2 linked regions of the Eleftheria terrae genome follow. The protein of the gene in region 1 interacts with the protein of each later gene in a pairwise test. Links are inferred from orthologs where the notes say so. Each region holds a gene or a part of one and is shown on either strand. Other genes may lie near its edges. The genes, in order: N7L95_RS03235 and N7L95_RS09055.

Region 1 (11,436 bases):
TGCGGGTGCACCAGATCCTGGAAGGCAGCAACGAGATCATGCGGGTCATCGTCGCCCGGCACCTGCTGGAGCAGCCTGACCTGGAGCACCTGAGGTGAGGCGCCAAGGGCGCATGATCGTCCCGGGCGCCCTTGGCGGCGCCTGTTTCGCGGCTGTGTCTGTACACGAGGGCGGCAAGCCCGCCAGGAGGCAAGGATGACGACCATCGCATTTTTCGGCCTCGGCAACATGGGTGGCCCGATGGCGCGCCGCCTGTTGGGCGCCGGCCACCAGTTGCTGGGCCTCGACCCGTCGGCGGCGGCATGCGCCGCCTTCGCCGCAGCGGGCGGGCTGGTGGCTTCCAGTGGCCCGCAGGCGGTGGCCGACGCCGAGGTGGTGATCTCGATGCTGCCGGCGGCCCAACATGTCGAGCGCCTCTACCTGGGCGACGGGGTGGCGGACGGCCTGCTCGACCACATCGATGCCGACGCACTGGTGATCGACTGCTCCACCATCGGCCCGCATCCCGCCCGCCGGCTGGCCGAGCGCTGCCAGGCGCGTGGCATCGATTGCCTGGACGCGCCGGTGTCCGGCGGCACCGCGGGAGCCGAAGCCGGCACGCTCACCTTCATGGTCGGCGGCCCGGCGGCTGCGCTGGAACGGGCGCAGCCCGTGCTGCAGGCCATGGGCAGCCAGGTCTTCCACGCCGGCGCGGCCGGGGCCGGGCAGGCCGCCAAGCTCTGCAACAACATGCTGCTGGGGGTGTTGATGGCCGGCACGGCCGAGGCACTGCAACTCGGCGCGGCGCATGGGCTGGACGTCGCAGTGCTGTCGCAGATCATCTCGCGCAGCTCCGGCCGCAACTGGGCACTGGAGGTCTACAACCCGTGGCCGGGCGTGATGCCGACGGCGCCAGCCTCGCGTGGCTACAGCGGCGGCTTCGCCAGCGCGCTGATGCTCAAGGACCTGGGGCTGGCCGCCGAAGCGGCGCTGCAGAGCGGCACCCCGACGCCGCTGGGCGAACTGGCGCGCAACCTGTACGCGCTCCATAACGCGGCCGGCCAGGGCGGCCGCGATTTCTCCAGCATCCTGGAGTTGCTGCGCCCACCGGCGGCCTGAGGTGGCGGACGGCGGGCCAGGGGCTCACTTCAGCGTCTTGAACTTCTCCTTCAGCGACACGGCCTTGCGGCGCTCCAGCCGGGCAGTGTCGTTCTCGGGGTCCAGTTCGAGCACCCGGTCCCACTGGCGGATGGCACCGTCCAGGTCCTGCCGTGCGAAGGCGCTGCGAGCGTTCACGGTGTGGCGCGAGACCAGCTGCTTGCGCAGCTGGGCGGCCTTGCCGGCCGCGGCAGGGTGGCCGAGGCTCGCGGCGCGGCGGTACTCGGCCAGCGCGCGGTCGGCATCGCCAGCCCGCTCGGCCGACTCGCCCATGCTGAGTGCCCGCTCACCGGCCGAAGGCTCCGGCGGTGCCGGCGGTGGGGGAGGCGGCGGTGGTGGCGGCGGCGGCGGGGGAGGCGGCGGCGGTGGCGGTGGCGGCGGAGGCTCCCGCTTCGGCTCCTGCCGCGGCGGAGGGGCTTCGCGCTCACGCTCACGCTCACGGTCGCGATCGCGGTCGCGTTCCCGATCACGTTCGCGCTCCAGCGTGCCGGGCGGCGGCGCCTTGCCTGGAATGCGCAGCACCTGCCCGCCGCTGACCTGGCGGGGGGCCTTGATGTCGTTGTAGCGGGCGAGGATGTAGAAGGCGTAGATGTCGCCGAGGAAGCGGCCGGCGATCTTGGACAAGGTGTCGCTCGGGCGCACGGTGTAGGCAAACGACTCGCGGCCGAGCGTGGCCACCGGGTCGGCGGTGATCTGGCGCATCAGGTTGAGGGCCAGCTTGTTGGTCGGGTCCAGCGACAGGGCCCGCTGCAACTCCTGCTTCGCCTGCTCTTCGTTGCCGGCTTCCAGCGCATCGGCGGCGGCCAGGGCGCTGCGCTGGGCCTGCTGCAGCATGGCAGGCGTGCGCACGGTGGGTGCGCTGGCAGCCGCCGGCGGCTCGACGGCCGCCTCGGGAGCGGGCGGTGGTTCTGCGGGAGGAGGGGTGGTACAGCCCGCCAGCAAGCCGAGCACGGCCGGCAGCACGAGCGCCACACGCGGGTTCTTAGAAAGCTTGAACGTCATCCGTTAGCCAAGTGGTCCGTGTTGTAAGACGGATTAGATGGGAAAACTCCGGCCCTCGCCAATGCTGGCCACGTTGCGCGTGCAGCGGTGCGGAACTAGTTGACGTTTTTGACGCGGTACCGGGCTGCCGCGAGGCTGGGCGCGGGCTCCCGCTAGCCTATCGCACCGATGAAAAAAACGCATCGCCCGTACAGGGGGGCGGGCAAGGCAATTGCCTCATGAGCTGGGTCGCCCCAGCTTCGCGCTGGTCGTCGTCCCACGTTTTTCAAGGAGTCAAAATGTTCGCTCACAACAAGCGGTTGCAGTACACAGTCCGCGTCAGCGAGACCAATCCCGGCCTGGCCAATCTGCTGCTGGAGCAATTCGGCGGGCCTCAGGGGGAACTGGCCGCCGCCTGTCGCTATTTCACCCAGGCCCTGGCTGAAGACGATCCAGGCCGCAAGGACATGCTGATGGACATTGCCACCGAGGAGCTGAGCCACCTGGAGGTGATCGGCACCATCGTGGCGATGCTCAACAAGGGTGCCAAGGGTCGCATCTCCGAAGGGGTGGAAGAGGAAGCGGAGATGTACCGCTCCATCACGGGTGCCGGCAATGACTCGCATGTGACGCAGGTGCTGTATGGCGGCGGTCCGGCGCTGACCAATTCGGGCGGTCAGCTCTGGAACGCCGGCTACATCGACTCGATCGGTGACCCATCCGCCGACCTGCGCTCTAACATCGCCGCCGAGGCGCGCGCCAAGATCATCTACGAACGCCTCATCAACGCCACCGACGACCCCGGCGTGAAGGAGGCCCTGGGCTTCCTGATGACGCGCGAGATCGCGCACCAGCAATCCTTCGAGAAGGCGCTGTACTCGATGCAGCCCAACTTCCCTCCGGGCAAGCTGCCGGGCGACCCGCGCTTCACCAACGCCTACTTCAACATGTCGCAGGGCGAAGGGGACATGCGCGGGCCGTGGAACAGCGATGACAACTTCCGCTACATCACCGACCGCGACGAGCAGCAGGCGGTGGACGGCGGCACCGGCCTGCCGGAGCTGCGGCTCAAGCCCGACGAGTTGGCCGTGGCCAAGCAGCTGGTGGCCCGGACCTCGTCCGACCCGACGTCCGATCCGATGACCGGCGCCGAACTGGGCATGGGCCCGAACGAAGCGCTGCTCGACCCGGCCACCGCGTCTTCGGCCCAGGCGCGCAGCCGCCTGGCCCCGGGTACCGGCAAGACGCACTGATGGAAACGGAAGGCGGAACCGCCTTGGAAAAGGCATAAGGTGCAAAGCGGCGGCTTCCGGCCGCCGCCCACCACCACCGCAATGGAGTGACACACGTGGCAGCCCTCGATCCTTTCGACGCCCCCCGTCTCCCGCCGTCATTGACACGGCCGCGGCCCCGGCAGCTGCTTGGGCTCGCCCTGTGGGTGGCCGGTGTCTGCGCCGGGGTGTGGCTGCTGTGGCGGCAACTGGCCGCCGCCGATCCGCGGGTCGGCCAGGCGTGGCTGGGCGGCCTGATGGCCGCTGCCGCCACCGCCTTGGGCACCTTGCCGGTGTTGCTGGCCCACACGCCACCGGCCGAGCGCACGCGCGATGCCATGCTCGGCTTCGGCGCCGGCGTGATGCTGGCGGCCTGCTCCTTCTCGCTCATCGTGCCGGGCCTGGAGGTCGCGGTGCAGCAGGGCGCGGGTCACTGGGGCTCGGCCCTGATCGTCGGCGCCGGCATCCTGCTGGGCGGCGGTTTCGTGTTCGCGCTGGACCGGTGGCTGCCACACGAACATTTCATCAAGGGACGTGAAGGCAAGCAGGCGGCGCTGCTCAAGCGCACTTGGCTGTTCGTCTTCGCGATCTTTCTGCATAACCTGCCGGAGGGGCTGGCCATAGGCGTCGCCTTCGCCGGCAACGACCCGCTGGCCGGCAGTGCGCTGGCCACCGGCATCGCGATCCAGGACGTGCCCGAAGGCCTGGTGGTGGCGCTTGCGCTGCGCACCGCCGGCTATGGGCGGCTGACGGCCGGCGCCCTGGGGGCGGCCACCGGGCTGGTGGAGCCGCTGGGCGCAGTGCTGGGGGCGCTGGTGCTGGCGTTGTCGGCGGTGCTGCTGCCCTGGGGGCTCGCCTTCGCGGCCGGCGCGATGCTCTATGTCATCAGCCACGAGATCATCCCGGAGTCGCATCGCCAGGGCCATGAAGCCTGGGCCACCGGGGGCCTGATGCTCGGCTTCGTCATCATGATGCTGCTGGACACGGCGCTGGGCTGAAGCACTGGCGCGGATGTCCGCCGCCCGCCGCCACCAGGCGCGGCATCGGGCACCGGGTATCCCGCAAGAAACGTGACGGAAGTCACGACCGGCCACCCTCCTGCCGGGGCGGTGCTGGGGCCGGACCGGGCCGCTCGCGCCAGGCAGCGGGGGACCGCGCGCGGCACGCGCCTGCCGTTTGTCGGGGCGATGGGGTCGATGGTCGTGCGCCGGTGCACGGCACGCCGCGATCCGGGCATGATGCGCGGCTTTTCGCCCATCCCTCCTCAGAAGAATCGCCATGTCCTTGTCCAGCGGTGCTGCCCAGCGCCTTTCCTTCCTGTTTGCCGCCGCGATGGCAGCGGCGCTGGTCGCCTGTGGTGGCGGGGGTGGAGGCGGGGGCGGGCAGGACGACACGCCGCAGGACAGCGGTGGCCCGGGCACGGTGGCGCCGGCGCCCGGCGAGCCGCAGGCGCCCGGCGAGCCGCAGGCGCCCGGCGAGCCGCAGGCGCCCGGCGAGCCGCAGGCCGTCCTTGCGGACTGCGGCCTGCCCGACTTCAAGGCCGAGGCGGTGCGGCTGATCAACCAGCACCGTGCGGCCGGTGCCAGCTGTGGCAGCAAGGGCAGCTTCGCGCCGGCCGGCGCGGTGGCCTGGAACGACCAGCTCGCCGCGGCCGCCGCCGGCCACGCGGGCGACATGGCCCAGCACGACTACTTCGACCACACCAGCCGCGACGGCCGCACCTTCGTGCAACGCATCGAGGCCGCCGGCTACCGCTGGTCCTCGGCTTCGGAGAACATTGCCGCCGGGCAGGCAAGCGTCGCCACGGTCGTGGCCGGCTGGATGAAGAGCGACGGCCATTGCGCCAACCTCATGGGCAATGGCGTGCGCCATATCGGGCTGGCTTGCGTGAAGGCCACCGGCGCTGCCTACAACAAGTACTGGGTGCTCAACCTGGCGGCACCGCGGTAAGCGGGCCACCCAGGACGCGGCGCCAGCACACCGCGCCGATACAGCGGACGCTCAAGCTCGACCCGCCCGCTCAGTGAGCTGGCCGGCAAACGCCGGTCGCCCCTGGCCTGGCGGGCCGTCAACGGCGGCCTTCGCCTGATGCGCCCTGGCGTCCTGGCGCGATGGGACGGCACGGGCCGACCTCGGCGGCGCTCCTCGCGGGCCCCGGCTCCTGCGGGGCCTGCCTCGGCATGCCGGGTCAGCCCGCCACTGCCGGTTCGTTGCCGGCGCCGAGGCGGAAGCTCTCGACCGCGCGGGCCAGCTGCATCGCATGCGCTTTCAGGCTGTCGGCCGCCGCGCTCGACTGCTCCACCAGTGCCGCGTTCTGCTGTGTCATCTGGTCCAGCTGGTCCACCGCGGTCTTGACGTGGCCGATGCCGTCCGCCTGCTCGCTGGAGGCGGCCGAGATCTCCGCGATCATGTCGGTGACCTGCTGCACGCTGGCGACGATCTCGCGCATCGTCGCGCCAGCGCCGTTGACGAGGGCGGCGCCGGTTTCCACACGGTCCACGCTCAGGCCGATGAGGCCCTTGATCTCCTTGGCCGCCTGGGCCGAGCGGCCCGCCAGGCTGCGCACCTCCGAGGCCACCACCGCGAAGCCGCGGCCCTGCTCGCCGGCACGTGCTGCCTCGACCGCCGCATTGAGGGCCAGGATGTTGGTCTGGAAGGCGATGCCGTCGATCACACCGATGATGTCGGCAATCCGCTTGCTGCTGTCGTTGATCTCGTCCATGGTGCTCACCACCTGGTCCACCACCGCGCCGCCCCGGCGGGCGACTTCTGCCGCCGAGGTGGCCAGCTCGCTGGCCCGGCGCGAGGCCTCGGCCGACTGGGCCACGGTGACGGCCAGCTGCTCCATCGAGCTGGCGGTTTCCTGCAGGCTGCTGGCGGCCTGTTCGGTGCGGCGGCTCAGGTCTTCGCTGCCGGAAGCCACCTCGCTGCTGGCCACGCGGATCGATTCGCTGGCCTGGCGGATGTCGCCCACCATGCCGCGCAGCGAGCGGTGCATGGTGGACAGGGAGCGGCCAAGCTGCCCGGTCTCATCGCGGCCGCCTTCGCTCAGCTGCCCGGTGAGGTCACCGGTGGCAATGCGGGCCGCCGCCTGCTGCGCCTCGCCCAGCGGCCGCACGATGCTGCGCCGCAGTGCGCCGCCGAGCGCCAAGGCCAGCACCACGTTGATGCCGACCGCCACGAGGTTGATCCAGCGGGTGGCATCCAGCTTGTGCACCGTGGCCACCACGCCGTCCTTGACGCGCTGGTCCTGTAGCTCCAGCAGCCGGTTGGCGCTGGCCAGGTACTCCTTGGTGACGTCGCGGAAGCGCGCCATGGCCTGGGCCAGCGCGGCGGCATCGCCACTCTCCTTGGCCTTGAACATCTCGTCACGCAAGCGCAGGTAGCGGCTGCGTGCCTCGCCCAGCGCCGCCTGCAGCGCCTTGCCTTCCGCGCTCGTCTCAAGCTCGGTGAACTCCTTGATCAGCTCCGACGTGCGGGCGGTGGTCGCCTTCACTTCATTGGCGACCTCGGCACTCAGGGCCGCATCGCTGCTCATGGCCTGCGCGAGCGCACGGCTGCCGTTGACGGCAATGTTCTGCTGCCACTCCGCCATCAGGGCGTGGCGGCGCGCCTGGGGGCCGCCGGCCTCGACCACCAGGTCCTTGATGCCGGCCACATTGACGAGGCTCAGGGCCAGCGACACGAGCATCAGCAAGACGACGAGGCCGAAGCTCAATGCCAGGCGGCTGCCGATGCGCAGGTTGTTGAAGAATTTCATGGTCTACCAGGCTGTGTAGTGCGGCTGCGCTCCGCGGGTTGTGATCAGGGGCCGCGCCGATCGATTTCGCACGGTGGTGCGCAAATGGCGATCGGCGGACCGGCAGGCCGCGTTTTCGGCCCGCCTGCCGCGCGACTTGAGCCGGCGCCGCCACGGCGGTGGCATCAGCGTGACGGATTTGCCGATCTGCGGTAGTCAGTGGTGCAGCCGCCCGGGAGACCGGGCCCCGCTCAACCGCGGCGGGTGTAGTAGGCCAGCAGCGCCCGCGTGTAGTCCATGCCGGCCTTGTGCGCGGTCTCGCGGCCGAAGCGCTCGCCCATCAGGTCGAGCGGACGGCGCAGCTCGGCGCTTGGCGGCTCCACCGTCATGCGGTGGGCGGTCAACTGCTGCTTGGCGGCTTCGTCGGCCTGGCGAGCCAGCTGCCAGCCGCTGCTTTCGGCCTGGCGCGCCGCCTGCAGCAGCGCGGCGCGGGCCGGGTCGGGCAAGCCGCGCCAGACGGCGTCGCTCGCACATACCATGTTCTTCGGAATCCAGGCGCGCAGGTCGATGAAGGTGCTCATCGAGCTCCAGGCCTGGCAATCGACGCCGGTGCTGCTCGAGGTGAACATCGCGTCCAGCCGGCCATCGGCGACGGCGCGAGGCAGGTCGGCCGCGGCGACCGTCACCGCATGGGCGCCCACCAGCTCGGCGAGCCGCTGTGTGGTCTCGTCGTAGACCCGCAGCCGCAGCCCCTTCAGGTCCTGCAGGCGGCCGACCGGGTGGCGGCAGAACAGGCCCTGGGCCGGCCACGGCACCGCATACAGCACCCGCACGCCACGCTCGCCCAGTTGCTGCTGGACCGCCTCGCGGGTGGCTTCCCACAGGTGCTGCGCATCCTCGAAGCTGCGCACGATGAAGGGCAGGGCATCGATGCCCAGCAGCGCATGCTGGCTGGCGCAGGCCGACATCAGCACCTCGCCGAAGGCCAGCTCCTGGCGTTGCAGGGCCGGCAGCACCTGATCCATCGGCTTGAGGCGCCCGTCGGGCACCACCTCGATGTCCAGGCTGCCGCGTGACAGGCTGGCCGCCTGGCTGGCGAAGGCGCGCAGGTTGCGGCCGTGGAAGAGAGCGTCGCCGTAGGCGCCGGACAGGCGCAGCCGGGACGTGCTGGCACGGGCGGGCCGCTGCAAGGCGCCCACGGCGCAGGCAGCGACGCCACCCAGCGCCAGGCGGCGGGACAGGGTCATTCGATTCCTCCTGAGGATGAGCAAGGCAGCCGCAAGGGCCGGCGCAGGCCGGACGCCCCCGCGGCAGGGCCCGGCCGGCCCGCCGCAATGCGGCGCTTCGGCCGCCGGTGCCGAGGCTGAAGTCTAGGGTAAACCCTTGAACCAAGCCGGGGACAGAGGGTCATCCGGGGCAACCCGCAGTGCACCTGCATGACGGCCGACTTCTGAAAATCGCTGTCGCTTTGCCGCAAGACCGGGGCACGGCGCCTGCCTAGACTGGCGCCACCCATCACCCCAGCGACGAACGCCATGAATGCCAAGCTGCAGCCCGCGCCCGAACCCCAAGCCGTCTCGCGTGCCGATTTCGATGACCTGCTGGTGCCGGTCTATGCCCCGAGCCAGGTGGTGCCGCGCCGTGCCCGCGGCCTGTGGCTGCAGGACCAGCAAGGCGTGGAATACCTCGACCTGACCAGCGGCATCGGCGTCACCAGCCTGGGCCATGCGCATCCCGCGGTGGTGCAAGCGCTGCAGGCGCAGGCCGAGCAGCTCTGGCACGTGGGCAACGGCTACACCAACGAGCCGGTGCTGCGGCTCGCTTCGCTGCTCACCGGGGCGACCTTTGCCGACCGGGCCTTCTTCTGCAATTCCGGCGCCGAAGCGAACGAGGCGGCGCTGAAGCTGGCGCGTCGCCATGCCGCACTGAAGCACGGCGACGCCAAGCGGCGCATCGTGGCCTGCCAGCAGTCCTTCCACGGCCGCACGCTGTTCACCGTCACGGCCGGCGGCCAGCCCAAGTACACCGAAGGCTTCGAGCCGCTGCCACCGGGCATCGGCCATGTGCCGTTCAACGACATCGCGGCGGCCGAGCAGGCCATGGGCGACGATGTCTGTGCCGTCATCGTCGAGCCGGTGCAGGGGGAGGGCGGCGTGCTGCCGGCCTCGCACGAGTACCTGCAGGCGCTGCGCCGGCTCTGCGACCGCCACGACGCCCTGCTGATCTTCGACGAGGTGCAATGCGGGCTGGGCCGCACCGGCTCGCTCTATGCCTACATGCACTACGGCGTCGAGCCCGACATCCTCACCACCGCCAAGGCCCTGGGCAACGGCTATCCCATCGGCGCCATGCTGACCCGGCACGACCTGGCCACCAGCCTGTCGGTCGGCACCCACGGCACGACGTATGGCGGCAACCCGCTGGCCTGCGCGGTGGCGGCGGCGGTGGTGCAGATCATCCAGGCACCCGCCTTCCTGACACGGGTCGGGCAGGCAGCCGAGCGCCTGCATGCCGGGCTGCAGCAGCTGCTGGGCGACTTCCCCGGCCTGTTCACGCAGGTGCGCGGCCGCGGCATGATGATCGGCCTGGTGCTGGACGCGGCCCAGCAGGGCCGTGCCAAGGAATTCACCCGCGCGGCCGAGCAAGAGCGGCTGATGCTGCTGATTGCCGGGCCCAACGTCGTGCGGCTGCTGCCGCCGCTGGTGATCAGCGACGCCGAGATCGACGAAGCGCTGCTTCGCCTGCGGGCCACCGCCCGCCGCTTCCTGGCGCCGCAATCATGAGCATGGTGGCCAGCGGCTCACGCGGCTGGGTGGCGCGGCTGGTGCGCGAGCACGACCTGCCGGCCCTGATCGAGCTGACGGCGCAGGCCGACCCGCAGGTGCACACCCTGCCGCGCGCGCCGCAGCAGATCCGCGAGACGGTCGAGCGTTGCATCGATTCGGCCGCCCGCAGCGTCGACGTGCCGGGCGACGAGTCCTACCTGCTGGTGCTGGAAGACCCCCAGGGTGCCTTGCGCGGGGTGGCGGCCATCCGTGCCACCGCCGGCTCGCAGGGCACCTTCTTCGCCTATCGCAACGACGTCGTGCACCACGCCTCGCGCGACCTGCGCATCAGCAACAACGTGCATGTGCTCAACCTGTGCTCGGACCTCACCGACCACACCCAGCTGCTGAGCTTCTTCGTCGCCCGCGAGCAGGTGCCGGCCGAGGCGGCCGAGCTGCTGTCGCGCGCCCGGCTGATGCTGGTGGCCAGCGGCCGCGAGCGCTTCGCCAGCGAATTCTTCGTCTCGCTGGCCGGCTGGACCGATGCGCAGCACGCCTCGCCGTTTTGGGACGCGCTGGGCCGCAAGTTCTTTGGCATGGACTACATGGACGTCGAGCGCAAGGTGGCCGGTGCGCGCAACCGCACGCTCATCGTCGAGCTGATGCCGCACTACCCGGTGTACGTGCCGCTGCTGCCCGACGAGGCGCGCGGCGTGCTCGGGCAGATGCACCCCGAGGCGGCCATGCCCTTCGAGATCCTCAGTGCCGAGGGCTTCGAGGCCGACCGCTACATCGACATCTTCGACGGCGGCCCCATCCTCGAAGCCCACGGCTCCAAGCTGCGCACCCTGGCATCGGCGCAGCGCTGCGTCATCGAGGCGGCCGAGCTGCCGGGCGGCGTGCCCGAGCTGCTGGTGGCCGGCTGCGGCCCCACTGCCGACTTCCGCTGCTGCCGCAGCGCCGGCCTGCTGAAGCTGGACGACGGTTTGCTGCTGGCGCCGGCCGCCACGCTGGCTGCGCTGGGCGTCGCCTCAGGCGACAGCGTGATGGTGGCGGCGGCATGACGAGCAGGAGAACTTCCCGATGATCGTGTTCCGATCCATCCGCAGCGGCGACCTTGACGCGCTGCTGTCGCTGGCCCGCCAGGTGGGTGCCGGCATGACCACGCTGAAGCCCGACCGCACCATGCTCGGCCGGCGCATCGAGCGGGCCGTGGCCTCCTTCGCCGGCCAGCTGCCGGCCGCCGAGTGCGACTATGTCTTCGTGCTGGAGGACACCTGCTCCGGCGAGGTGATCGGCGTCAGCGCGCTGAAGGCGGCGGTCGGGCTGGACGAGGCCTTCTACAACTTCCGGGTCGGCCGCCTGGTGCATGCCAGCCGCGAGCTGGGCGTGCATGCGACCAAGCAGACGCTGTTCCTCTCGAACGACTTCACCGGCAGCGCCGAGCTGTGCACCCTGTTCCTGGCGCCAGCGCACCGCAGCAGCCAGTGCGGCCGACTGTTGTCGAAGGGCCGGCTGCTGTTCGCGGCCGGTTTCCTCGACC
Region 2 (11,510 bases), 1.4 Mb from region 1 along the record:
AAGAGTCCTCATCGTGGAGACCCGTTTTGATGAACGAGAACCCCTCGCCAGACGAAGACAGCCCGCTGCCGCTGTTGATGGCCGCCGACATCCAGGACCACCTGATGACGGCGACCAACGACCTCGAGCGGCTGCAGACCCTGCTTGCAGACGCCTGCGACGGGTTGATGCTGCGCTTTTCCACCGCGGTGGAACAGATGCAGTCGCTGATGACGGCTGCGACCGACCATCGTATCCAGACCTCGGAGCTGATGCCCGTGATGCTGAACCTCGGCTCGGCAGTGACCTCGCTGCAGTTCCAGGACATGGCATCGCAGCTGATCGTCCATACCAACCGCCGGCTGCGCAACTGCGCCGACCAGATCGCTCGCGAAGCGATGGGGGACGACGAAGACGGTGCCCCGGTGGTCGAGAGCGCACCGCTGAACCCCAACCCGGTCACCCAGGCAGAGATGGACGCCGGCTCCATCGAACTGTTCTAAAGAACTTCCGGCAACGTCCGATATAGGCCTAAACGGAGATAGCTATGCATTCAATCCTTGCCGTAGACGATTCGGCATCGATGCGCCAGATGGTGTCCTTCACGCTGAAGAGCGCCGGCTACAACGTGGTCGAAGCAGTCGACGGTCAGGACGCCTTCGAGAAGGCGGGCAGCCGCGGCTTCGATCTGGTGCTCACTGATCAAAACATGCCTCGAATGGACGGCATCAGCCTGACCAAGAAGCTGCGCGAAAACCCGCAGTTCAAGGCCACGCCGATCCTGATCCTCACCACCGAGTCCAGCGACCAGATGAAGCAGGCCGGCCGTGCCGCCGGTGCCACCGGCTGGCTGGTCAAGCCTTTCGACCCGAGCAAGCTGATCGAGGTCATCCAGAAGGTGATTCGCTGAGCCCGGCGAGACACCCATCAAGGAACAGCAGAAGGAGCACGCCATGGGCGAGATGACGTCCGAAGGCTCTCAACTGAGTGCCGGCATCGACCTGAGCCAGTTTTATCAGGTCTTTTTTGAAGAAGCCGGCGAGAACCTCGACCGCATGGAGCAGTTGCTGCTCGAACTCGATATCGAGGCGCCGGACGACGAGGAGCTCAACGCGATCTTCCGTTGCGCCCACTCGATCAAGGGTGGCGCAGCGACGTTCGGCTTCGCCGATGTGGCGGAGCTGACGCACCAGATGGAGACGCTGCTGGACAAGCTGCGCCGCCATGAGCTGCAGCTGACCGCCCCGATGGTGGACGTGCTGCTGGCTTCTGGCGACGCCTTGAAGGCCCAGCTCGCCCGCCACCAGACGGGTGCCGGCGACGAGTTCGACACCACCGAGCTGCTGTTCAACATCCGTGCCATGGTGGCCGGCGAGACGCCCAAGGTCATCGCCGCTGCGGCGGCCGCCGCGCCGGCCCCGGTGGCCGCACCGGCCCCCGCCCCGGCGCCTGCCGCTGCACCGGCCGCTGCCGGCGCCCGCACGCTGGAGCTGACGGTCGGCCCGCTGGACGACCCGTCGCAGGCCAACAACCTGGTGGACCTGTTCAAGGAAATCGTCGACCTCGGCACCATCGAGGCGCTGGACGGCGGCGTGGCCGAAGGGGGCATGCGCCGCTTCAAGGTCGTGACCTCCAGCAGCGAAAGCGACTTGCTGGACCTGTTCACCTTCCACGTCTCGCGTGAACACGTGCGCTTTGCACCGATCGGCGAGCCGGCGGCGGCCGCACCGGCCCCCGCGGCCGACCTCGGCTACGGCTTCTTCGACGACGCCCCTGGTGCGCCGGCGGCCACGGAGGCGGCCAAGGAAGGCGAAGCTGGCTACGGCTTCTTCGAGAATTCGCCCGGGGCGCCGCAGAGCCATGTGACGCCCACCGAAAGCGCCTCGCCCCAGGCCGCCAAGCCGGCGCCCAAGGCAGCCGCCAAGGCCGAGGCAAAGGCCGGCGCCGCCCTCGACGCCGCGACCATCCGCGTCTCGGTCGAGAAGGTGGACCAGCTGATCAACCTGGTCGGTGAACTCGTGATCACGCAGGCCATGCTGGCGCAGAACAGCCGCGGCCTGGACCCGGCCGTGCACCAGCAGATGCTGGCCGGCCTGACCGACCTGGACCGCAACACCCGCGACCTCCAGGAAGCGGTGATGTCGATCCGCATGATCCCGATGGCCACGGTGTTCAACCGCTTCCCGCGCATGCTGCGCGACCTGGCCGCCAAGCTCGGCAAGAAGGTCGATCTGGTGACGCAGGGCGAGGCCACCGAGCTGGACAAGGGCCTGGTCGAGAAGATCACCGACCCGCTGACCCACCTGGTGCGCAACTCCTGCGACCACGGCATCGAGCTGCCGCAGGACCGCCTGGCCAAGGGCAAGCCCGAACAGGGCACCATCACGCTGGCGGCCTCCCACCAGGGCGGCTCCATCGTGATCGAGGTGCGCGACGACGGCCGCGGCCTGTCGCGCGAGAAGCTGCTGAAGAAGGCGCGCGAGCGCGGCCTGCATGCGCCCGACTCGCTGAGCGACCAGGAAGTGTGGGGCCTGATCTTCGAGCCCGGCTTCTCGACGGCAGACCAGGTCACCGATGTCTCCGGCCGCGGTGTCGGCATGGACGTGGTGAAGAAGAACATCGCCTCGCTCGGCGGCACGGTGGAGATCGACTCTGCCGAAGGCTACGGCATGCGGGTGGCCGTGCGGCTGCCGCTGACGCTGGCCATCATGGACGGCATGAGCGTGGGCGTGGGCGAAGAGGTCTACATCCTGCCGCTGTCCTCCGTGGTCGAGAGCTTCCAGGTCGAGCCCGGCATGGTCAAGAGCATTGGCAACAGCGGCCGCGTGGTCGAGGTGCGCCAGGAATACATGCCGGTGGTGGAGCTGGAACAGGTCTTCCAGGTGCCCCGCTTCGACTTCGAGCATGTGAGCTCCATCATGGTGGTGGTCGAGGCCGAAGGCGGCCGCGTCGCCCTGCTGGTGGACGAGCTGCTCGGCCAGCAACAGGTGGTGGTCAAGAACCTGGAAGCCAACTACCGCAAGGTGACCGACGTCTCCGGCGCCACCATCATGGGCGACGGCCGCGTGGCCCTGATCCTGGACACCGGCAGCCTGGTGCGCCGCTCCCGCCATTGATCCCTGCAACCGCCAAGGCAACGACATGGGCAACATCGAACGCATCGACAGCCGGCAGGTGCCGGCAGCACGCGAGTACCTGACCTTCCGCCTCGGCAACGAGGAATACGGCATCGACATCCTGCGGGTGCAGGAGATCCGGGGCTACGAGGCGCCCACGCGCATCGCCAACGCACCGAACTTCATCAAGGGTGTCGTCAACCTGCGCGGCGTGATCGCGCCCATCGTCGACCTGCGCATGCGCTTCGGCTGCGAACGGGTGGACTACAACGGGCTCACCGTGACGGTGATCCTCAACGTGGGCAACCGCGTGATCGGCGCCGTGGTGGACTCGGTGAGCGACGTGCTGGAGATCCCGGCCCAGTCGGTGAAGCCGGCGCCCGAGATCAACTCGGCCGTCGACGCACGCTACATCGTGGGCCTTGGCCAGGTGGGCGAACGCATGCTGATCCTGCTGGACATCGCCAGCCTGATCGCCAGCCCCGAGCTGGGCCTGATCGAGACACGCGAAGCGGCCTGAGCCCCGCGGCCTCCCCGAGAAACCCGACAGAACCGCTAGCAGGAGACCCAGATGGGCCTGATGGAACCGATCCAGAACATGATGCCCGCCGCCACCGGCAGCCGCGCCGGCCAGGCGCGCGCCAGCAGCGGCATGACACGCGAGTACCTCACCTTCCGCCTCGGCAACGAGGAGTACGGCATCGACATCCTGAAGGTGCAGGAGATCCGCGGCTACGAGGAGCCGACCCATATCGCGAACTCGCCCGCCTTCATCAAGGGCGTGGTGAACCTGCGTGGCGTCATCGTGCCCATCGTCGACCTGCGCATGCGCTTCGGCTGCGAGAAGGTGGAGTACAACGGCTTCACGGTCACCATCATCCTGCACCTCAAGAACCGGGTGGTCGGCGCCGTCGTCGATGCAGTGAGCGACGTGATGGAGATGCCGACCGAGGCGATCAAGCCGGCTCCCGAAATGAGCTCGGTGGTGGATGCCCGCTTCATCACCGGCCTCGGCCAGGTGGCCGAGCGCATGCTGATCCTGCTGGACATCGAAAGCCTCATCCTGTCGCCGAGCCTCGGGCTCGCCGGCGCTGAACTCGGCCTCTGACCGGCCCACCGGCGGCCCGTTGCCGGGCCGCGCCCCTTCCTCTTGCGCGAGTCGCCCCCATGCTCCGACGCCTGTCCATCCAAACCCGGCTGACGCTGTCCTTTGCGTTGATGGCCCTGCTCGTGGTGGTGCTCGGCGCCGCCGCCTGGTACACCTCCCGCCTGCAGAACCAGTCGATCAACCGCTACAACGAGCATGTCGTGCTCGGCATGAAAGCCGCCGACATGAGCTATGTGGCCATGCTGCAGAGCCGCCGCTACGAGAAGGACCTGCTGTTGTCCATCGGCGACGCCAGCAAGGCCGCCGACTACCTGGCCAAGTGGAAGCAGGAGCAGCAGCAGCTCAAGCAATGGCTGGCCGACCTGAACGCGCGCGTCTCCGACCCGAAAACCGTCGAGGCCGGCCGGCAGATCGCCGCCGACTTCTCCGCCTACGGTGAAGCCGCGCTGCCGGTGCTGGAGAAGGTCGCCGCCGGCCAGTTCACCTCGGCCGCCGAGGCGAATGCCGCGCTGGCCACGGCCAAGGCCCGCATGTACAAGGGCGAGGTCGCCCTCGCCGAAACACTCAAGTCGGTGGACGGCTACATCACCCTGGTCACCAACAAGCTCAACGGCCTCTACGGGCTGATCACCACGGCCGTGGTGGTGCTGCTGGCCGCCTCGGTGGCGCTGGTGCTGCTGCTGGGCTGGCGTGTCAGCCGCTCCATCGTGGGGCCGATCGTCAGTGCCACCGAGTTCGCCGAGCGCGTCGGCGGTGGCGACCTGACCGTCGTCATCGACAGCCAGGGCCAGGACGAAGCCGCCCGGCTGCAGCACGGCCTGGCGCAGATGCGCGACGCGCTGCAGGCCATGGTGTCCAAGGTCCGCACTGCCGCCGATGGCATTGCCACCGCGTCCACCGAGATCGCCCACGGCAACCAGGACCTGAGCGTGCGCACCGAGCAGACCGCATCCAACCTGCAGCAGGCCGCATCCTCGATGGAGCAGCTCACCGGCACCGTCAAGCAGTCGGCCGACGCCGCCCGCCAGGCCAACCAGCTGGCCTCCTCCGCCTCCTCGGTGGCGGCCCGGGGCGGCGAGGTGGTGTCGCAGGTGGTCACCACGATGGACGAGATCAATGTCGCCTCGAAGAAGATCTCCGACATCATCGGCGTGATCGACGGCATCGCCTTCCAGACCAACATCCTGGCGCTCAACGCCGCGGTGGAAGCGGCCCGTGCGGGCGAGCAGGGCCGCGGCTTCGCGGTGGTGGCTGGCGAGGTGCGCAGCCTGGCGCAGCGCTCCGCCCAGGCCGCCAAGGAGATCAAGAGCCTGATCACCGCCAGCACCGAGAAGGTCGAGTCCGGCTCGCGGCTGGTGGAGGATGCCGGCGCCACCATGAGCGAGATCGTCGCCTCGGTGCAGCGGGTCAGCGACATCATCGGCGAGATCACCGCTGCCGCAGCGGAGCAGAGCTCCGGCATCGGCCAGGTCAATGGCTCGGTGACCCAGCTCGACCACATGACGCAGCAGAACGCCGCGCTGGTCGAGGAATCGGCCGCAGCCGCCGAATCGCTGAAGGAACAGGCCCTGCGCCTGGGTGAAGTGGTCGGCGCCTTCAAGCTGAGCGACGCGGCCCGCCCGGTGCAGGCCGCGGCCGCGCCTGTCCGTGCGACGCCCCTGCCCGCAGCGCCGGCCGCGGCACCGCAAGCCACCCTCCGCCCGGCGGCCTCCAGCCCGGCACGCGCCGCGGCACCCGCACCGGCAGCCGTCAAGACACCCGCACCGGCGCTGCCGGCGTCCCCCGCCAAGCCGGCGGCAGCCAGCAAGCCGGCCGCCACGCCGGCCAAGGCAGCTCCGGCCCAGCCCGCCCCGCCGGCGCCGGCCGCCGCGCCGGCACCGGTGGATGACGACGACTGGACCAGCTTCTGAGCTGCGACAGCGGCTCCCCACCCCACAACGCCCGCAGCCGCGGGCGTTTTTCGTTGGAAAGCTCACGCAGGCAGCGCCACATCGCGGTAAACCCGCAGCTCCGGTGCCTCAAGAAGGCCCGGAAACGCTCCGATATTCCGGGCGACGGCCCTTCGCCGGCTCCGGACAATCCTCACAGGATCCGGGCGGCTCCGTCACGGCGCAGGACGGCGGCCGACATACCAGCCGCCGACTGCCGCAGACCGCTAGCTTCACCGCGTGCCTGCGCGGCACGACGTCAAGCCAGCCAGGACAACAAGGAGATTCCATGAGCCTCATCGCCCGTTTCGACCGAACCCGCATTCCTACCCGCCTGGCAGTCGCGCTCGGGCTCCTGATGGCCCTGATGGTCATCATCAACGGCTACAGCGTGAAGAAGCTGTTCGACACCACGGCCGTGCTGGAGCGGCTGTCCAGCCGTGAATGGCGGCTGATGCAGGTTGCCAGCGAGTGGAAGGCGCTGGTGGAGCTGAATGTCTTTCGGGTTGCGACCCATTCGCGGCTCGGTACCGGCGACTATCCGGACCAGTTGATGAAGGACTATGCCACCGCCTCGGTGCAGATCGAGAAGCTGCAGAAGGTGGTCGAGTCCACCATCGACAGCGAGCCGGTGCTGCAGCAGTTCAAGCAGGTCGACGAGCTGCGCAAGACGGTGACGGCGCTGCAGCCCCGCATCAAGGACATGCGTGACCAGGGCGACTACGTGGCCCTCGAAGGCCTGCTCAACGGCGAGTTCGAGAAGGCCCGCGTCACCTACGTGCAAGGCATCGAGAAGCTGCAGGCACTGGCGCTGCAGAGCGCCAGCGCCGCCTCCGCCCAGGCGCAAGCCGATACCCGTGCGGCAGCGATCATCACCGTGGTACTCGCCGCGGCGAGCCTTGCTTTCGCGGCGGTGTTCGGCTGGTGGATGAGCCGCTCCATCTCGCGCCCCATCCGCGGCGTGGTGGAACAGGCCCGCGCCATCGCGGCCGGCGACCTCTCGCACGCGCTGGAGGTCAACACCGGCGGCGAAGCCGGCGAGCTGCAGCAGGCGCTGGTGGACATGCAGGAGTCGCTGCGCAGCATGGTCAGCCAGGTACGCACCGCGACCGACAGCATCACCACCGCCAGCACCGAGATCGCCAGCGGCAACCACGACCTGTCGGCCCGCACCGAGCAGGCCGCCAGCAACCTGCAGCAGACCGCCTCCTCGATGGAGCAGCTCACCGGCACCGTGAACCACAGTGCCGAAAGCGCGCAGCAGGCTTCGGCGCTGGCGCATTCGGCGACCTCGGCGGCGCAACACGGTGGCGAGGTGGTGTCCCGCGTGGTATCCACCATGGACGAGATCACCGCCGCCTCACGCAAGATCGCCGACATCATCGGTGTCATCGACGCGATCGCCTTCCAGACCAACATTCTGGCGCTGAACGCGGCGGTCGAATCGGCTCGCGCCGGCGAGCATGGCCGCGGCTTTGCCGTCGTGGCGGCCGAGGTGCGCACGCTGGCGCAGCGCTCGGCGCAGGCAGCCAAGGAGATCAAGACGCTGATCAACACCTCGGTCGAGAAGGTCGAGGGCGGCACCCGGCTGGTGGCCGACGCCGGCAGCTCGATGGGCGAGATCGTTTCCGCCGTGCAGCGCGTGACGGACATGATCGGCGACATCGCCTCCTCCTCGCGCGAGCAGAGCTCGGGCATCGGCCAGGTCAACACCGCCGTGACCCAGCTCGACCACATGACGCAGCAGAACGCGGCACTGGTCGAGCAGTCCGCCGCCGCGGCGGAGAGCCTGAAGGACCAGGCGCAGCGCCTCGCTTCGCTGGTCTCCCAGTTCCGCCTCGGCTCGATGGCTGGCGCGGCAGCCTGAGCCCGGACTCAAGCGCGGCGGCATCCGGCCGATAAGGAGGATGCAGCGCCGCGCCACCGTCCGGGTTCCGCGCGACGCATTCCCTCCAACGACGAACCACCTCCGTATCCACGCATCATGGGCGCTATCGAAGGCTTCACCGAAACGGCCACCCGGCCTCGCGAGTACCTCACCTTCCGGCTGGGCCAGGAAGAGTACGGCATCGACATCCTCAAGGTCCAGGAGATCCGCTCCTACGAGCCGCCGACGCGCATTGCCAATGCGCCGTCCCACGTCAAGGGCGTGGTGAACCTGCGCGGCGTCATCGTCCCCATCGTCGACCTGCGGCTGCGGCTGAACACCGCCAACTGCGAGTACAGCGCCTTCACCGTGGTGATCGTGCTGCACGTGGCCAACCGGGTGGTCGGCGCGGTGGTGGACGGCGTGAGCGACGTGCTGGAGATCGCGCCCGACAACGTGCGTGCCGCGCCGGAGATCGGATCGGCCGTGGACGCAGGCTGCATCACCGGGCTGGCCCAGGTCGGCGAGCGCATGCTGATCCTGCTGGACATCGAGCAGCTGATGACCGACCCCGCCATGGGCCTGACCGACTGAGCGAGGCACCCCATGCAACTCATGACTCTCATGCGCCTGTTCACCATCCGGACCCGGATGATCGGCGCCATCGCGGTGGTGCTGGTGCTGCTGGCCATGGTCGGCGGCGCGGGCCTGCTGGGCATGTACCGGCTGCAGGCCTTGAGCAACGAGTTCATCCAGACCGCCGTGCTCAAGGGCCAGTCCATCAGCTCGCTGCGCGAGTCGATGGGCATGGTGCGCCGGCACGAGAAGGACATGATCATCAACTATGAGAACCCGGAGGCGGTGCGCACCGCCAAGGGAGCATGGGGAAAAAGCCTGGCCGACGCGCTGTCGCAGGTGCAGAAGAAGCTGCAGTCGGCCGAAGGCGAGGAAGCCGCGGCCGCGCGCGCGCTGGAGCAGCACCTGCAGGACTACCAGCAGCGTTTCGGCAACATCGCGTCGCAGCTCGAAGCCACCGCCTATGACTCGGCCACCACGGTGAACAAGATCGCCGGCGCCGCCTATGCGGCCTACGACAACGCCGAGAAGCAGCTCGCGATGCTCGAGACCGCGGTGCACCGCCAGGGCCAGGCCGCCCAGCAAGGCAACCGCGATGCGATGCAGGGCACCATCGTGCTGTTCGGCGTCGCGGTGGCCTTCGCCACCATCGTGGTGGTGCCACTGACCCTGCTCAACATGCACAGCATCTGCAAGCCCATCGGGCAGGCCCAGGCGCTGGCGCATGCCATTGCGGGCGGCGACCTGACCCGCGCGGTGCAGCTGGAAGGCCGGGACGAAGCGTCCCACCTGCTGGAGGCGCTGGTGCAGATGCAGTCGGCCCTGAGGGCCATCGTCCAGAAAGTGCACCTGTCGAGCGAGAACATCAGCACCGCCTCCAGCGAGATCGCCAGCGGCAACCAGGACCTGAGCGCACGCACCGAGCAGACCGCGTCGAACCTGCAGCACACCGCGGCCTCGATGGTGCAGCTCACCGGCACCGTGAAGCAGTCAGCCGATGCCGCCCGCCAGGCCAACCAGATGGCCGCCTCGGCCAGTGAAGTGGCGGCCAAGGGCGGCAGCGTGGTGTCCGAGGTGGTGGCGACGATGGACGAGATCAACACCTCGTCCAAGCGGATCGCCGACATCATCGGCGTGATCGACGGCATCGCCTTCCAGACCAACATCCTCGCGCTCAACGCCGCGGTGGAAGCCGCCCGCGCCGGTGAACAAGGCCGCGGCTTCGCGGTGGTGGCCGGCGAGGTGCGCAGCCTGGCGCAGCGCTCGGCGCAAGCCGCCAAGGAGATCAAGAGCCTGATCGGCGCCAGCGTCGAGAAGGTCGAATCCGGCTCCAAGTTGGTGCAGACGGCGGGCAGCACGATGCACGAAATCGTCGGATCGGTGCAGCGCGTGACCGACATCATTGCCGAGATCACGGCCGCTGCCGGCGAACAGAACGACGGCATCGGTCAGGTGAACCAGGCGGTCTCGCACCTCGACGAGATGACACAGCAGAACGCCGCGCTGGTGGAGCAATCCGCCGCAGCCGCAGAAAGCCTCAAGGAGCAGGCCGGCCGTCTCTCCGAAGTGGTGCGGGCCTTCAAGCTGGAAGCCAGCACCGCCCGGATCTAGCTGGCGCATAGTTTGCTCATATGTGTGCCAATTTGTAAACAACTGCAGGAGCAGGGGAAATGACAATAAAAAGCTTGGCACACGCCTCGATTCGCACTCGGCTCTACTTCAGCACGATCTTCGCGCTGGTGGTGCTCACCGCCATTGGCGCCACCGGGTACCTGGCGCTGGGCAGCACCCGCTCGACGCTGGAGGCCCTGCTGGAGGGGCAGGTCCGCTCCATGGCCCAGGCCGAGGAGCTGCGGGCCACGCTGGAGCGGGCCAGGCGCATCGAGAAAGAGATGATCATCAGCTTCAACAACACGGTTGAAGTGGGCACCCTGCGCCAGACCTGGAAAGCCACCCTGGACGAAGCGCGCAAGGCGCTCGGCGTGATGGCCGAGGGCCTCAAGGGGCAGCCGGAATCGGCCCAGGCCACGCAGGCGGCCGACGCGCTGCTGAAGTACGAACAGGCCATCGCCCCCATTGCCGAGCAGCTGGAGCGGGCCCAGATCGACGGTGCGGCAGCAGGCGCCTATGCCGACCAGGCCAAGGAGCACGTGGCCGCCGCCGACGCCCAGATGACCCAGCTGGCCACCGCGCTGCGCGAGCAGATGCGGGTGGCCCGCGAGCGGCTGGACAGCCGCACCGGCCTGCTGCTGACCATCCTTGCCGGCGCCATCGCGGCGGCGCTGCTGGTGCTCATTCCGCTCACCTTCTTCACCGTGCGCGGCATCACGCGCTCACTGGTGCAGGCCGGCGAGCTTGCCGCGCGCATCGCCCGCGGCGACCTGTCGCAGGAAGTGCACACCGAACAGCGCGACGAGATCGGCGAGCTGGTGCGCTCGATGGGCCGCATGCAGGAATCGTTGCGGGCCCTGGTGGGGGAGGTGCGCAGCGCCAGCGACCACATCACCACCGCCTCCACCGAGATCGCCACTGGCAACCAGGACCTGAGCGCCCGCACCGAAGCGGCCGCCTCCAACCTGCAGCAGACCGCCTCTTCGATGGAGCAGCTCACCGCCACCGTCCGGCAATCGGCCGAGTCGGCCCGCCAGGCGAACCAGCTGGCCGCTTCGGCCTCGGGCGTCGCCTCGCGCGGCGGGCAGGTGGTGAGCGAGGTGGTGGTGACGATGGACGACATCAGCGCGGCGTCGAGGAAGATCGCCGACATCACCGGTGTCATCGATGCCATTGCGTTCCAGACCAACATCCTGGCGCTGAACGCGGCCGTCGAGGCTGCCCGCGCTGGCGAGCAGGGCCGCGGCTTTGCGGTGGTGGCGGGCGAGGTGCGCACCCTGGCCCAACGCTCGGCACAGGCGGCCAAGGAAATCAAGGGGCTCATC

The links.
Region 2: the proteins of N7L95_RS03235 (region 1) and N7L95_RS09055 interact in binary tests that used the Escherichia coli proteins (3 or more experiments, as listed by UniProt). The link is inferred for Eleftheria terrae from one-to-one orthologs.

The regions. Positions count from the first base shown.
Region 1 is NZ_CP106951.1:671,592-683,027, reverse strand. Bases 4,864-7,713 are described here. They hold N7L95_RS03235 (methyl-accepting chemotaxis protein), read right to left. Parts: upstream 7,150-7,713; coding sequence 5,578-7,149; downstream 4,864-5,577. Other genes in these bases: N7L95_RS03230 (TRAP transporter substrate-binding protein), read right to left, coding at 7,380-7,713; N7L95_RS03240 (CAP domain-containing protein), read left to right, coding at 4,864-5,339. Outside these bases: N7L95_RS03265 (acyl-CoA dehydrogenase family protein), read left to right, coding at 1-98; mmsB (3-hydroxyisobutyrate dehydrogenase), read left to right, coding at 196-1,098; N7L95_RS03255 (LysM peptidoglycan-binding domain-containing protein), read right to left, coding at 1,123-2,139; N7L95_RS03250 (manganese catalase family protein), read left to right, coding at 2,418-3,371; N7L95_RS03245 (ZIP family metal transporter), read left to right, coding at 3,467-4,387; more of N7L95_RS03240, read left to right, coding at 4,668-4,863; more of N7L95_RS03230, read right to left, coding at 7,714-8,375; N7L95_RS03225 (acetylornithine/succinyldiaminopimelate transaminase), read left to right, coding at 8,664-9,911; N7L95_RS03220 (arginine N-succinyltransferase), read left to right, coding at 9,908-10,957; astA (arginine N-succinyltransferase), read left to right, coding at 10,977-11,436. UniProt on the Escherichia coli protein: Receptor for the attractant L-aspartate and related amino and dicarboxylic acids. Tar also mediates taxis to the attractant maltose via an interaction with the periplasmic maltose binding protein. Tar mediates taxis away from the repellents cobalt and nickel.
Region 2 is NZ_CP106951.1:2,079,299-2,090,808, forward strand. The notes cover bases 590-3,513. They hold N7L95_RS09055 (chemotaxis protein CheA), read left to right. Parts: upstream 590-932; coding sequence 933-3,095; downstream 3,096-3,513. Other genes in these bases: N7L95_RS09050 (response regulator), read left to right, coding at 590-889; N7L95_RS09060 (chemotaxis protein CheW), read left to right, coding at 3,121-3,513. Outside these bases: N7L95_RS09045 (hypothetical protein), read left to right, coding at 30-482; more of N7L95_RS09050, read left to right, coding at 527-589; more of N7L95_RS09060, read left to right, coding at 3,514-3,615; N7L95_RS09065 (chemotaxis protein CheW), read left to right, coding at 3,697-4,203; N7L95_RS09070 (methyl-accepting chemotaxis protein), read left to right, coding at 4,263-6,113; N7L95_RS09075 (methyl-accepting chemotaxis protein), read left to right, coding at 6,421-7,998; N7L95_RS09080 (chemotaxis protein CheW), read left to right, coding at 8,116-8,592; N7L95_RS09085 (methyl-accepting chemotaxis protein), read left to right, coding at 8,605-10,185; N7L95_RS09090 (methyl-accepting chemotaxis protein), read left to right, coding at 10,251-11,510. UniProt on the Escherichia coli protein: Involved in the transmission of sensory signals from the chemoreceptors to the flagellar motors. CheA is autophosphorylated; it can transfer its phosphate group to either CheB or CheY.